One region of the Streptomyces sp. NPDC016677 genome, then DNA from elsewhere that is predicted to be linked to it. Evidence: riboswitches for the same ligand, from Rfam matches in the RefSeq annotation. Region 1 holds a riboswitch; each other region holds the start of a gene.
The links. A riboswitch is a leader RNA that binds a small molecule or an ion and turns the genes downstream of it on or off. The one in region 1 is predicted to bind cyclic di-AMP.
Positions count from the first base shown of each region.

Region 1 (4,664 bases):
GATGGTGAACGCGGCCAAGTACGGTGGCGAGGGCGGTGCCGTACAGGTCTTCGCCGAAGTCGAGGGCAGGACGGTCTTCGTGTCCGTCCGGGACCGGGGGCCCGGCTTCGACCCCGAGTCGATACCCGCCGACCGGATGGGTGTCAGAGAATCGATCATCGGCCGCATGGAGCGCAACGGCGGCACGGCGCGACTGCGCGCGGTGCCCGGCGGCGGCACGGAGGTCGAGCTGGAGATGGAGAGGGCGGAGAAGACGTCATGAGCGACCCGACCGAAGCGAACACGGAGTCCGCCGAGTCGACCGGCGGAGCGGCCGGACGGCAGGTGCGCGTGGTCCTCGTCGACGACCACCGCATGTTCCGTACGGGCGTGCAGGCCGAGATCGGCCGGACCGAGCAGACCGGGGTCGAGGTGGTCGGGGAGGCCGCCGACGTCGACCAGGCCGTCACGGTCATCACCGCGACCCGGCCCGAGGTGGTCCTGCTCGACGTCCACCTCCCGGGCGGCGGTGGCGTCGAGGTCCTGCGTCGCTGCGCCCCGTTGATGGCCGACGCCGAGCGGCCCGTCCGCTTCCTCGCCCTGTCCGTCTCGGACGCGGCGGAGGACGTGATCGGCGTGATTCGCGGCGGTGCCCGTGGCTATGTGACCAAGACGATCACCGGCTCCGACCTCGTCGACTCGGTCTTCCGCGTCCAGGAGGGCGACGCCGTCTTCTCGCCCCGTCTGGCCGGCTTCGTCCTGGACGCCTTCGCCTCCACCGACGCCCCGCCGGTCGACGAGGACCTCGACCGCCTCACCCAGCGGGAGCGCGAGGTGCTGCGCCTGATCGCCCGCGGCTACGCGTACAAGGAGATCGCCAAGCAGCTGTTCATCTCCGTCAAGACGGTCGAGTCCCATGTCTCGGCGGTCCTGCGCAAACTCCAGCTCTCCAACCGGCACGAGCTGACGCGGTGGGCCACCGCACGGCGCCTCGTCTGACGCGGCCCGTACCGGACGGCCTTGGCGGCCTGTGCATGTGACTCAGGCCCCCCACGGGCCCGTTCTCTCGCAGGGTGATGACCGATGTGTGGAATCGGGAGCGCGGCGGCCGGGGGGTCGGGGAACTTGGGGGACTGGTGGCCGGCCGGATTCGCGCCCTTCATTAGGCTCCGGACTCATGGACGTACTCATCCACCTCTTCGTCGGTCTGCACATCATCGGCATCGCGGCACTGCTCGGCGGCTTCCTCACTCAGATGAAGGCGATGGGCGAGGGCACCGCCCGCTTCGGTCCGGCGATGCTGCACGGCGCGCTGACCATGCTGGTCACGGGGGTGATCCTGGTCGGGCTGAACCAGGCCGACGACCAGTCCGTCAACAACATCAAGATCGGCGTGAAACTGGCCGTGCTGGTCGTGATCCTCGGCCTCGTCTACGTGAAACGGGACGAGGAGAAGGTGGAGAAGGGCCTGTTCGGGCTGGTCGGCGCGCTGACCATGGTGAACGTCTTCATCGCGGTGCTGTGGACCTGAGCGCCGGCCGCGCGGACACGACCGGCGCACCAGGCCGGGGCCGGTGCCGAGCGAGCGGAACCGCTCAGGCCGGACGCACCACGCTGTAGATCGACGACTCGCCGTCGTAGTAGACGGACTCCTCGCGGACGTACGCGCCCGGCTTCGGCGCGTGGATCATCATGCCGTTGCCGATGTAGATGCCGACGTGCGAGATGTCGTCGTAGAAGAAGACCAGGTCACCGGGTTGCGCCGCGGAGATCGACACCGTGGTGCCGGCGTTGACCTGGTCGTAGGTGACGCGGGGCAGGTCGACGCCCGCGTCCTTCCAGGCGGCCTGGGTGAGGCCGGAGCAGTCGTAGGAGTCGGGGCCGGTGGCGCCCCAGACGTACGGTTTGCCGATCTGGGCGCGGGCGAAGGCCAGGGCCTTCCCGGCCTTGGTGGCGTACGAGGAGTCGGTCGCGGACGACGACCCGGTCGACCCCGAGGAACTGCTCTCCTGCGCGGCGGCGGTCTTCGCGGCCTCCTCCTGGCGCTGCCGTTCCTCGGCCTGCTGCCGGGCCAGCTCCTGGGCCTTGCGGGCCGCCTCCTGCTGCTTCTCCTTCTCGATCGCGGCGAGCCGCGCCTTCTCCTGGGCGGTCAGGTCGGCCAGCAGCTCACGCGCGGAGGCGAGTTTCGTCTGGACGGTGGCCTTGGCCGTCTTCAGGTCCTTCTGTGACGTGGTGAGCGTCTGGAGGCTCTCGGTGGCCTCCTGGCGTTTCTCCATCGTCTCGGCCTGCTGGGTGACGTAGTCGTCGACCATCTGCTTCTGGCGGCCGGTGAGCCGGTCCATCAGCTGGTTCTGGTCGAAGTAGTCCTGCGGGGAGTCCGCGAGCAGGAGGGTCGCGGTGTCGGAGACGGCCGCGCCGGTGCGGTACTGGGCGGCGGCGAAGGAGCCCAGCTCCTCGCGCGCGTCGTTCAGCTCCTGGGTGCGCTGGGCGACGTCGTCCAGGAGGCTGTCGACCTGCTCGCGCTGCTTCGCGGTCTTCTCCTCGGCCGCGTTGTACTTCTCGGTGGCCGACCCGGCCTGGCGGTAGAGGTCGTCGACCTTCTTCTGGACCTCTTCGAGGCTCGGCCGGTCGTCGGAGGGGGCCGCGGTGGCCGTCTGGGGGAGCAGGGCCACGGAGGTCAGCGCGGCCGTGGCCAGGACCGGGGTCCGTATGCCTGCCATGAGCGTTCCGGCGGGACGCGACTTGCGGTGCGACGCCAAGGGAGGCGACTCCTTCCGTGCTCCGCCTACCGGGTTAGCTGTCGGGTTCGGGCGGTGTGGTGTTACGGAAGGCTGCCCTACGGTTCGCGCCCGGAGCGGGCTGTGAACCGACTCACCCCATGTCACGGTGGGTCCCCGGTTCCGGGCGCCACGCGGGCACGCCGGATTCGGCGGAGGCCGCGCGGCCCGGCGACGTTCGCCGGTGGGGGTCGAGCGGCCCGCCCGCACCGTAGCCAACTCGTGTGCCCCCTGTGAAGGTTGAAGGGTGATATGCCCGATACATTTTCGTGACCTAGAGGGCTTCCCTCACGGTGGGTGATGTGCGGTGACGGGAGCGTGTCCGGCGGTACGGGTCCGGCCGGGTTTTCGAGGGGGCGTCCGGTTGTCGGTGGGGCGCCCTAGACTCGTAGAGCGATGAGCAGCCTCTTTGACGACAGCTTCCTGGCGAGCCTCCAGGCCCCCCGCGGGCACGAGGAGGAACCTCCGCCACCGCCCGAGGACGAGCACGTACCGGAGCCGATCCCGGACGATCTGTTCGCCGGGAAGTTCGACGTGCCGCCGGACCGGGACCCCTACTACCGGGACGGCGCCCCGCGCCCGGTGACGGACCCCGCCGCGCTCCTGGAGGGGCTGAACGAGAACCAGCGCGCCGCGGTCGCCCACGCCGGCTCCCCGCTGCTCATCGTGGCCGGTGCCGGTTCCGGCAAGACCCGCGTACTCACCCACCGCATCGCCCACCTGCTCGGCGCGCGCGGTGTCCACCCCGGCCAGATCCTCGCGATCACCTTCACCAACAAGGCCGCCGGTGAGATGAAGGAGCGCGTCGAGCAGCTCGTCGGCCCGCGGGCGAACGCCATGTGGGTCATGACCTTCCACAGCGCGTGCGTACGCATCCTGCGGCGGGAGTCGAAGAAGCTGGGTTTCACGTCGTCGTTCTCGATCTACGACGCCGCCGACTCCAAGCGGCTGATGGCGCTGGTCTGCCGTGACCTGGACCTCGACCCCAAGCGCTTCCCGCCGAAGTCCTTCAGCGCCAAGATCTCCAACCTGAAGAACGAGCTGATCGACGAGGAGGACTTCGCCGCCCAGGCCGCCGACGGCTTCGAGAAGACCCTCGCCCAGGCGTACGCGATGTACCAGACGCGCCTGCGCGAGGCCAACGCCCTCGACTTCGACGACCTCATCATGACGACGGTCAACCTGCTGCGCGCCTTCCCGGACGTCGCCGAGCACTACCGCCGCCGCTTCCGGCATGTCCTGGTCGACGAGTACCAGGACACCAACCACGCCCAGTACGCCCTGGTGCGCGAGCTGGTCGGCACCGGCGCGCACGACGAGGACGTCCCGCCGGGCGAGGGCGACGTCCCGCCCGCCGAGCTGTGCGTCGTGGGCGACGCCGACCAGTCGATCTACGCCTTCCGCGGCGCGACCATCCGCAACATCCTCCAGTTCGAGGAGGACTACCCGGACGCGACCACGATCCTCCTGGAGCAGAACTACCGCTCCACGCAGACCATCCTGTCCGCTGCCAACGCGGTCATCGAGCGCAACGAGTCGCGCCGGCCGAAGAACCTGTGGACCAACGCGGGCGCGGGCGAGCGGATCACCGGGTACGTCGCGGACACCGAGCACGACGAGGCGCAGTTCGTCGCCGACGAGATCGACCGGCTCACGGACGCGGGCGAGGCCAAGGCCGGCGACGTCGCCGTCTTCTACCGCACCAACGCCCAGTCCCGTGTCTTCGAAGAGGTCTTCATCCGCACCGGCCTGCCCTACAAGGTCGTCGGCGGCGTCCGCTTCTACGAGCGCAAGGAGGTCCGGGACGTCCTGGCCTACCTGCGGGTCCTCGCCAACCCCGAGGACTCGGTGCCGCTGCGGCGCATCCTCAACGTGCCCAAGCGGGGCATCGGCGACCGGGCCGAGGCG
Region 1 covers NZ_JBVHEO010000003.1:103,824-108,487, forward strand. The annotation lists gene ACZ3IG_RS10225 (ATP-binding protein) at 1-262, shown strand, start outside; gene ACZ3IG_RS10230 (LuxR C-terminal-related transcriptional regulator) at 259-978, shown strand; gene ACZ3IG_RS10235 (hypothetical protein) at 1,157-1,510, shown strand; gene ACZ3IG_RS10240 (C40 family peptidase) at 1,575-2,738, opposite strand; cyclic di-AMP (ydaO/yuaA leader) riboswitch at 2,747-2,921, opposite strand; gene pcrA (DNA helicase PcrA) at 3,153-4,664, shown strand, end outside.

Region 2 (4,664 bases), on a different contig from region 1:
CCCCTGGCGCAACCTGGTGTTCTGCTTCGCCTGGGGGGCCTGCGCGGCGGCGCTGACCGCCATCGTGGCCAACAGCTTCGCGACCCGCTGGATAGCGACGGCCACCGCCGATCCGGCCGGCGCGGACACCTGGGGCACCACCGTGATAGCCCCGGTCGTGGAGGAGTCCGCGAAGGCCGCCGCCGTCCTGCTGGTCTACCTCTTCCGCCGGCACGACGTCACCGGGCTCCTCGACGGCGTTGTCCTGGCCGGCTTCACCGCCACCGGCTTCGCGTTCACCGAGAACATCCTCTACCTGGGCAACGCGTTCGGCACCGACCAGCTCACCGGGGGCAGCGGCATCGCCTCCGTCACCGCGGCGACGTTCTTCGTCCGCGTCGTCATGTCGCCGTTCGCGCACCCGCTGTTCACGGTGCTCACCGGCCTCGGCTTCGGTCTCGCCGCCCTGCGCGGCGAGAGCCGCCGGGCCGGGCGCGTCCTGCTCCCGCCGGCCGGCCTGCTGCTCGCGATGGGCATGCACGCGCTGTGGAACGGCTCCTCGGCCCTCGGGGAGTACGGCTTCTTCCTCGTGTACGCGACGTTCATGGTGCCGGTGTTCGGGCTGCTGACCTGGCTGGCGGTCTGGTCCCGGCAGCGCGAACTGGTCACCGTACGCGCCGAACTGCCCGCCTACGCGGCGGCCGGCTGGCTGACCCCGGCGGAGCCGTACGCGCTCGGCTCGATGCGGGCCCGGCGCCTCGCCCGTGCGCACGCCCGGCGCCACGCCGGGAAGGAGGCGGCACGGACGGTGGCGGAGTACGAGGCGTACGCGACCGAGCTGGCGTTCCTGCGGCACCGGGGCCGGCGCGGCCGGGCGGGCGCCGACTTCGTCGTACGGGAGCGGGCGTTGCTGCACGAGCTGTGGCGCCGCCGGGAGACGGCACGCCCGGCGCTGGCCCACGCGGCACGGGCCACGGCCCCGCCGACGCCGGCACCGCACCAGTACCCCAGGTACCAGCAGTACCAGCAGTACCAGCTCTACGCGCACCATCCGTACGCGCCCGTGAACCGGCAGCCCTGACGTCGGGGGGTCGCCGTCAGGACCGCCGGGGATCAGGTGTCCCGGACAAGGGGACGGCTCAGGGGGTGAGGCCCTTGCTCTGCAGCCAGGCCATCGGATCGATGCCGGAGGTGGAGCCGTCCGGGTGGACCTCCAGGTGGAGGTGGGCGCCCGTGACGTTGCCGGTGGCGCCGACGCGGCCGATGACGTCGCCGGTGCTGACCTTCTGGCCGACGCTGACGCTGATCGAGGACTGGTGGCAGAACCACACCTCGGTGCCGTCGTCGAGGGTGAGGATCGTGCGGTAGCCGTAGGAGCCCGCGTACCCGGCCTCGGTGATGGTCCCGGAGTGCACGGCCTTGATGAGGGTGCCTGCGGGCGCGGCGAAATCGAGGCCGGTGTGGTAGCCGGAGGACCAGTAGGCGCCGGCCTGCCCGTAGCTGGAGGTGATGGTGTACGAGGAGGTCGGCAGCGCGTACTGCTTGGCCAGCTGGGCGAGCCGCGCGGCCTCGGCCTTCCGCGCGGCCTCCGCCGCCGCCTTCTTCTTGGCGGCGGCGGCCTTGGCCTCGGCCTTCTTCTCGGCCTCGGCGGCGGCAGCGGCGGCCTTCTTCTCGGCGGCGGCAGCAGCCTCTTCGGCGGCCTTGGTCTCGACCTGGTTCTGCTGCTGCTCGGCCTGCGCCATGATCCGGGCGCGGAGCGACTCACCGGCGGTGGTCGTGCCCTCCTCGGTGTCGTCCGAGGCGACGGCGGCGATGCTGCTGAGCGGCGTGGCCGACCCCTCGTCCGCCGTGTCTCCGGCGGACTCGTCGTCCGAGATGATCGAGCCCACGGACGGCAGGTCGGGCATGGAGATCGACACCGGCGGCTTGCCGGTCTGCGCGCTGGCCATGCCGCCGGCGCCCACGGCCGCTATGACGCCGACGCCGAGGACGGTGGAGCTGCGGGCCAGTCCGCCGCGCTGCTTGGCGACCCGGTGCTTGCCGCGCACGGGACGGACGGTGTCGGCGGTGGGGTTCCACTCTTCGAAGGGGCCCTCGTCGGGGCGGAAGGCGCCGTAGCCGAAGGTTGCGGGGTCGTGCTGGTTCGGCACGAACGGGGCCTCGGGGGCAGGCCGGTTGGACGCCACGTGGGCGTGCTCCTTTCCTTCCGTCTCCGCCTACCGGGTTAGCTGACGGGTTCGGAGCGGGAAGGTCTCCTACGCGCGTATACAGGCCGTGTCTCCACGGTCGGATACGCCCGATTCACCCCAAGGTGGTGGTTCCCCGGTTCCCTTACGGGATTCGGCGCGTGCGCACGGAGCCGCCTTCTGTGACGGCTGGGACGACCGCGCTGCGTTATCGAACGTTAATAGAAGCGGGGCGCTGTTTCCAAGCCGTTCCTCTTGATCATTAAGCTTCTCGGCCGGGAGCAAGGCCGCACGGAGGGCGAAAACGGGGCGAGTTGACCGCGTTTCAGTACACCCGCACAGCGGTCGGTTCCGCCGCTTGAAACTGACCGTGCATCAATTGTTATGCGGAGGGCTCCCACCCCATCACCCTTCGTGACCACAGGCGCCCCCGGACTCGTCCAGGCCACCGGACTCGTCGGCGCCGCCCGGATCGGGCCGCCGTACGGCGAGCAGCGCCATGTCGTCCGCCATCCCGCCCCCGGAGTGCCGGCGCACGTCCTCGGCGAGGGTGTCCAGCAGGTCACCCGGATGCCGGAAGCGCCGGCCACCGAGCCGCGCCACCGGATCGTAGAACTCGCCCCGGGCGTCCCGGGCCTCGGTCACCCCGTCGGTGTAGAGCAGCAGCGTGGCCCCGGCGGGGAAGGCGGTCTCCTCCGCGCGGTCCGGCCACACGCCCAGTTCCCCCATGCCGAGCGGCAGCGCCGCGTCCCGCGTGGTCAGGGCGCGCAGGCTGCCGTCGGCGTGGCACAGCAGGGGCGGCGGATGCCCCCGGTTGACGACGCGGGCCACCCCGTCGCCGTGCGGGAGTTCGACGAGGACGGCGGTGGTGAACCCCTCGAAGGCGTCCAGTCCCTCGCGCCGGGTGCCCTCGCGGGCCAGCGCCCGCTCCAGCCGCTGCGCCACCGCCTCCAGCGTCGACTCCTGCTCGGCGGCCTCCCGGAACGCCCCGATCACGACGGCGACGGCGGCCACCGCGCCCATCCCCTTGCCCCGCACGTCCCCGACGATCATCCGCACCCCGCGCGGGCTGTCCTGCACCGCGTACAGGTCGCCGCCGATGAAGGCGTCCGCCTGCGCGGCCTCGTAGCAGGCGGCGATCTCGAAGCCGCCGAGCCGTTCGGCGGGCTCGGGCAGCACCGCGCGCTGGGCCGCCTCGGCGATCTCGCGGGCGGTGGCGAGCCGCTCGTCGTTGCGGCGGACCAGGGCGTTGACGAAGACGGCGAGGACCGCGACCACCGCGATGGTGACCAGCTCGGTGACGGAGTCGACCTGGTGGGCGACGCCGAGGCCGATCTGGAGGGCTATGACGACGGCGACGGTGACCACCCCGGTGAGCACGGTGCCGCGCCGCGAGTAGAGCGGGGCGGCGGTCAGGGGCGCGGCGGTGTAGAGGGGGCCGGCGGTGAAGTACCGGGGCGTGAGCAGGTCGTAGGCGGCGCCTACGGCGATCAGCAGGACGGGCAGGAGGCGTACGAGGGTCATCCGGGCGCCGCGCCGGACCCGGCGCCGTCGGCCCGGGGCGGGCGGCACGGGCACCGGGGCGTCGCCGAGGCCCGGGTCGGGCACCGGGTCGCCGGGCAGCCGGCCGCCGGCCCTGGCGTACGGTCCCTCGTCCACGTCACCAGGCCGCACCGCTCGCCTCCCGCCACCCATGTACGTAGCCGCCGCTTGCCGTCCCGCCCGTCCAGGGTTCCCGGAGCGGGGGCGGGCGGCGAGCGGTGGGGGGCCGTCCGGATGACGGAGAACGCCGGAGCACCACGGCCGACGGGGCTCGAACGCACCGATGGCCGGGCCCCTCGGAAGGGACCCGGCCATCGGCCTGAGTAGCGGGGACAGGATTTGAACCTGCGACCTCTGGGTTATGAGCCCAGCGAGCTACCGAGCTGCTCCACCCCGCGTCGGTGTGTCACCAGTGTAGACCATGTCCGGGGTGATCAGCACATACGTATCTAGCGCCCGGGATTGCGGGCGTGGGTGAGCGTCTCCCAGGAGACGAAGAGATCGTCGGTGCCGGCCGGGCGGGTGCCGGCGGCGAGCTTGTGCGCGGCGGGGACGGGGACGTCGAGCCGGTTCTCCAGGTGGTTGAGGGCGACCTCCAGGTCGGGCCCCAGGTTCCGCTCGGCCTCGCCGCCGCACAGCCAGGCCGGCACGGTGTCCGCCCGCTGCTGGCGGGCGTGCAGCGCGAGGGCGGCCTTCAGCCGGTCCTTCACCTCGGCGTAGAGGTCGACGCCCTGGTGCCAGGCGGTCTCGGCGATGTGGGCGGTGGCGGCGATGGAGTGGCCGACGTGGGCGAAGTCGCGGCAGGTCTCCTGGGTGACGCCGTCCTTGTACGTCTTCTGCCGGTGCCAGTACGAGACCAGCCGTTCGCGGGTGGCGATGCCGCTGCCGGCCGGGGTGAACGGCAGCTCGCCGTCCTTCTCCAGGTAGAAGTAGGCGGGGACGCGGTCGCGGAAGCGG
Region 2 covers NZ_JBVHEO010000005.1:7,045-11,708, forward strand. The annotation lists gene ACZ3IG_RS16160 (PrsW family intramembrane metalloprotease) at 1-1,060, shown strand, start outside; gene ACZ3IG_RS16165 (M23 family metallopeptidase) at 1,119-2,165, opposite strand; cyclic di-AMP (ydaO/yuaA leader) riboswitch at 2,178-2,335, opposite strand; gene ACZ3IG_RS16170 (PP2C family protein-serine/threonine phosphatase) at 2,571-3,839, opposite strand; tRNA gene ACZ3IG_RS16175 (tRNA-Met) at 4,032-4,105, opposite strand; gene ACZ3IG_RS16180 (alginate lyase family protein) at 4,157-4,664, opposite strand, start outside.
Region 2: linked by a shared signal. The riboswitch ahead of ACZ3IG_RS16165 (M23 family metallopeptidase) and the one ahead of ACZ3IG_RS10240 (C40 family peptidase) in region 1 are both predicted to bind cyclic di-AMP.

Region 3 (4,664 bases), on a different contig from region 1:
AGCCGTTGCGCTGGGCCAGCTCGACGGCGTCCAGGGTCTCGGTCAGCGAGCCGATCTGGTTGACCTTGACGAGCAGCGCGTTGGCGGCGCCCTCCTCGATGCCGCGGGCCAGGCGCTCCGGGTTGGTGACGAACAGGTCGTCGCCGACGAGCTGGACCTTGTCACCGAGCTTGTCGGTGATGGTCTTCCAGCCCTCCCAGTCGTCCTCGAACAGCGGGTCCTCGATGGAGACCAGCGGGTAGGCGTCGACCAGCTCCGCGTAGTACTCCGTCATCTCGGCGGCGGTGCGCTCCTTGCCCTCGAAGGAGTAGACGCCGTCCTTGTAGAACTCGGAGGCGGCGACGTCCAGGGCGAGGGCGATCTGCTCGCCGGGGGTGTAGCCGGCTTCCTTGATCGCTTCGAGGATGAGGTCGAGCGCGGCGCGGTTGGAGTCCAGGTTCGGGGCGAAGCCGCCCTCGTCGCCGAGGCCGGTGGACAGGCCCTTGTTCTTCAGGACCTTCTTCAGCGTGTGGTAGACCTCGGCGCCCCAGCGCAGGGCCTCGGAGAAGGACTCCGCGCCGATCGGGGCGATCATGAACTCCTGGATGTCCACGTTGGAGTCGGCGTGCGAGCCGCCGTTCAGGATGTTCATCATCGGAACGGGCAGCAGGTGCGCGTTCGGGCCGCCCAGGTAGCGGAAGAGCGGGAGGTCGGACGCCTCGGAGGCGGCGTGCGCGACGGCCAGGGAGACGCCGAGGATGGCGTTGGCGCCGAGCGAGCCCTTGTTGTCGGTGGCGTCCAGGTCGAACATGGCCTGGTCGATCAGGCGCTGCTCGGTGGCGTCGTAGCCGACCAGCTCCGGGCCGATCTGCTCGATGACGGCGAGGACGGCCTTCTCCACGCCCTTGCCCAGGTAGCGGTTCGAGTCACCGTCACGCAGCTCGATGGCCTCGAAGGCACCGGTGGAGGCACCGGACGGAACGGCGGCACGACCCGTGCTGCCGTCGTCGAGGCCGACCTCGACCTCGACCGTGGGGTTGCCTCGGGAGTCCAGGATTTCCCGGGCTACGACGACGTCGATGGACGGCACGAGCATCTCCTTCTTCAATGTGACGCTTCTGTGTGACGCGGGTGCGCGCTTACGCGCGGCTCCGCGGGACGAGCCTAACCGGCCCGGGGCGATCGGCCAGCCGGTCACCCACCCGTTGGGCAAACCGAGAGTAAATTGTTTCCGAACGGAACAAAAGACTGCCGCGATCCGGACATGGCCCCGCCCCGGCGTGTACGGGGGAACACGCGCCGGGGCGGGGGCCTGTGAGCCGTCAGCTGAGGTGCAGCTGCTGGCCCGGGTAGATGAGGTCGGCGTCGTCGACGATGTCGTCGTTCAGCTCGAACAGCTTCGCCCAGCCGCCGTCGACGTCGTGCGCCTCGGCGATGGAGCTGAGGGTGTCGCCCTTGACGACCTTGTACTCGCCGTCGCCCTTCTCGACCTTCTTGCCGGTCGGGGTGGTGACGGTCTTCTCGGCCTGCTGGGTGGTGCCGGTCTCGGCGGCCGGGCGCTCCTGGGAGCGGGAGGCGGGCTGCTCCTGCGTCTCACGGGACTCGGTGGAGCCACTGGAGCCGCTGGAGCTGCTGGAACCGCTGCTCTGGCCGCTGTCGGAGGAGCCGGTGTAGCCGCCGGCACCCGACAGGCCCGTGCCGCAGTTCGGCCAGGCACCCTTGCCCTGGCCCGCGAGGACCTTCTCGGCGACCTGGATCTGCTGGTCCTTGCTGGCCTGGTCGGCGGTGGAGGCGTACTGCGTGCCGCCGTACGCCGCCCACGTGGAGGCGGAGAACTGCAGGCCGCCGTAGTAGCCGTTGCCGGTGTTGATGGACCAGTTGCCGCCGGACTCGCACTGGGCGACGGTGTCCCACTCCGACTCGGTGGCGGCGGAGGCGTTGCCGGCCGCCATCAGCGGGGCGGCGACGGCGGCACCGGTCACGCCGGCGATGGCGATGGCGCGAGTGGCCTTGGACGGACGACGGTGCTTGCCCTTGCTGGAGAACAGCATGGAAGATCCCCTCACCGACGCCTGCGAGGTGAGCTGTCGGGTTCGGGCCGGTTGAGTTGCCCGGCCGGGTCCCTCACGGGACTCGGCTCCACCCCTAGCCGCTCCGGCTCAACTGCCCGGTGCGGCGACCTACCTTGGGTCCCCCGCTCCTGCCTTCGGCGCTTGCGCGACGACTGTTCCCGGACTGCCGCTGGCAGGATTCGGCGTTGCGGCGGCCGGGGCCCGCGATGGCGAGCGGTCATGACCGTAGACAGGCTCCCGGTGGATTTACAAAGACGATCAGGGCTTCTGAGACCTATCTCTCACGGCGTTTAATACGGACATTCACCCTTAACCGTGACGCGAACTGCCGTCACTTTTCGACCGGTTCGACCCCAACGGCAAGCTTCTGACCGGGCAGGATGTGGTCGGGGTCGGTGCCGACGGCGTCCTTGTTCGCGGCGTAGAGGGAGGACCATCCCCCGGCGAGCTCAAGGGAGTCGGCGATGGCCCACAGACTGTCGCCGGCGCGGACGGTGTACGTCCCGTCGCCCGCCTCGTCGCCCGTCTTGTCGCCCGTCCTGTCGCCCGTCTCGCGCGCCGTCTTGTCGTCGCGCGAGGCGTGCCGCCCCGAGGACGACTCCGAACGGCCCTTCGCCGTCTCCTCGTCGGCGCTGCCGCCGCGGTGCTTGCCGGTGCCGGTTCCGCCGGCCGTGTCGTCCTCGCCGGTCTTGGTGAGGCTCGAAATGGCGGGGGTCGGTTCGAGGTTGCCGGCGCTGCCGGTGGCGCCGGAGGCGTCCGCGGTGTCGCGCTTGGTGGTGGCCGCGTCGCTCGGCTCCTCGACAGGGGAGGCGGATTCGGGTGATGTGTCGGAGTCGGCCGATTCGTCGCCGGTGTCTGAAGTGTCGGTGTCCCCAGCACCGGCGTCCGAAGTGTCGGTGGACGGGGTGTCCGAGGGGGAGGCCGAGGAGCCGGAGCCGGAGCCGGAGCCGGAGCCGGAGCCGTCCGAAGCGTCGTCCGTGTCGGCCGGGTCGGTGGTGTCGGCCGCGCCGGACGAGTCGGCAGATCCCGAGGAGCCGGATGAATCGGTCGAACCGGATGAACCATCCGACTCCGCATCCGATGATGCCGACCCGGACGAATCGTCCGACGAGTCGTCATCCGACGCGCCGCCGCCCAGTCCGGCGAGCAGTCCGCAGGTCGGCCAGGCGGCGATGCCCTGGGCCGCCAGGACCTTCTCGGCCACACGGATCTGCTGGGAGCGGCTGGCCCGGTCGGCGGTGGTGGCGTACTCAAGGCCGCCGAACGCCTCCCAGTCCTCCTGGGACAACTGCAGGCCGCCGTAATAACCGTTGCCGTTGTTCTGGCTCCACGCGCCACCGGTCTCGCACTCGGCGACACGGTCCCAGGCCGCGCCGTCGGCCGCGTGGGCACCGGTGGCTCCGAGGAGCGGGATCGCGATGGCGGAGCCGGTGACTCCGGCAGCGACGACCAGGGCCGGGGCCTGGCGGGGGCGACGGTGTCGGCCGTTCCCGGAGAGCATGCGGAGACCTTTCACGAGACAGCAGGGCCCGCACGGCGGTTGGTGCTCGGTGCCGCGCTGATCCGTGAACGTATAGGCATACGATCACTCATCACAAGTTCATGCCGTGTAGATCACATGGAGATCACAGTGGTGACGGCGCGTCACCTTTGCTGATGCGACGGATCGTTCACTCAGCCGCGGTGAACGACACCGGCAGGGTGCGCAGACCCCTCATGATGAGGCCGCCGCGCCAGCGCAGTTCGGCCGGATCGACGGCGAGGCGCAGGTCGGGCAGGCGGGTCAGGAGTGTGGCGAGCGCGGTCTGGCCCTCCAGGCGGGCCAACGGGGCGCCGAGGCAGTAGTGGATGCCGTGGCCGTAACCGAGGTGCTGGCTGTCGCGGCGGGAAAGGTCCAGGGTGTCCGGGTCCGTGAAGCGCGCCGGGTCGCGGTCGGCGGCGGCGAGGACGACGAGGACGGGGTCGCCGACGGCGATGTCCTGTCCGCCGAGGGTGAGCGGCCGGGTGGCGAACCGCCAGGTGGCCAGCTCCACCGGACCGTCGTAGCGCAGGAGTTCCTCCACGCCGGTCTCCAGCAGGCCGCGCTCGCCGGCCGCGAGCGACTCCTGGAGGCGGGTGCGCTGGCCGGGGTGGGTGAGCAGGGCGTACGTGCCGTTGCCGATGAGGTTGACGGTGGTCTCGAAACCGGCGAAGAGGAGGATGAACGCCATCGCGGCGGCCTCGTTCTCGGTGAGGTGCTCGCCCTCGTCGGAGGCGCGGATCAGTCCGGAGATGAGGTCCTCGCCGGGCGCGGGCTCGGGCGGCAGCGCCTGGCGTTTGCGGTGGATGAGGTCGGCGAGATAGCCGCGCATCTTCTTCACCGACCGCGCGACCCCGCCCCGGGGGCCTCCCCCGTGCCGGATCATCATGCCCGCCCAGTCCCGGAAGTCGTCCTGGTCCTCGCGGGGGACGCCGAGCAGGTCGCAGATGGCGTAGATGGGGAGCGGGAAGGCGTAGTCGTGGATGAGGTCGGCGCTGCCGGCGCGCGCGAACCGGTCGATGAGCTGGTCGGCGAGTTCCTGCACGCGGGGCGCGAACTCGGCGACACGGCGCGGGGTGAACGCCTTGCTGACG
Region 3 covers NZ_JBVHEO010000006.1:94,280-98,943, forward strand. The annotation lists gene eno (phosphopyruvate hydratase) at 1-1,069, opposite strand, end outside; gene ACZ3IG_RS18805 (transglycosylase family protein) at 1,302-2,030, opposite strand; cyclic di-AMP (ydaO/yuaA leader) riboswitch at 2,034-2,201, opposite strand; gene ACZ3IG_RS18810 (transglycosylase family protein) at 2,383-3,552, opposite strand; gene ACZ3IG_RS18815 (cytochrome P450 family protein) at 3,722-4,664, opposite strand, start outside.
Region 3: linked by a shared signal. The riboswitch ahead of ACZ3IG_RS18805 (transglycosylase family protein) and the one ahead of ACZ3IG_RS10240 (C40 family peptidase) in region 1 are both predicted to bind cyclic di-AMP.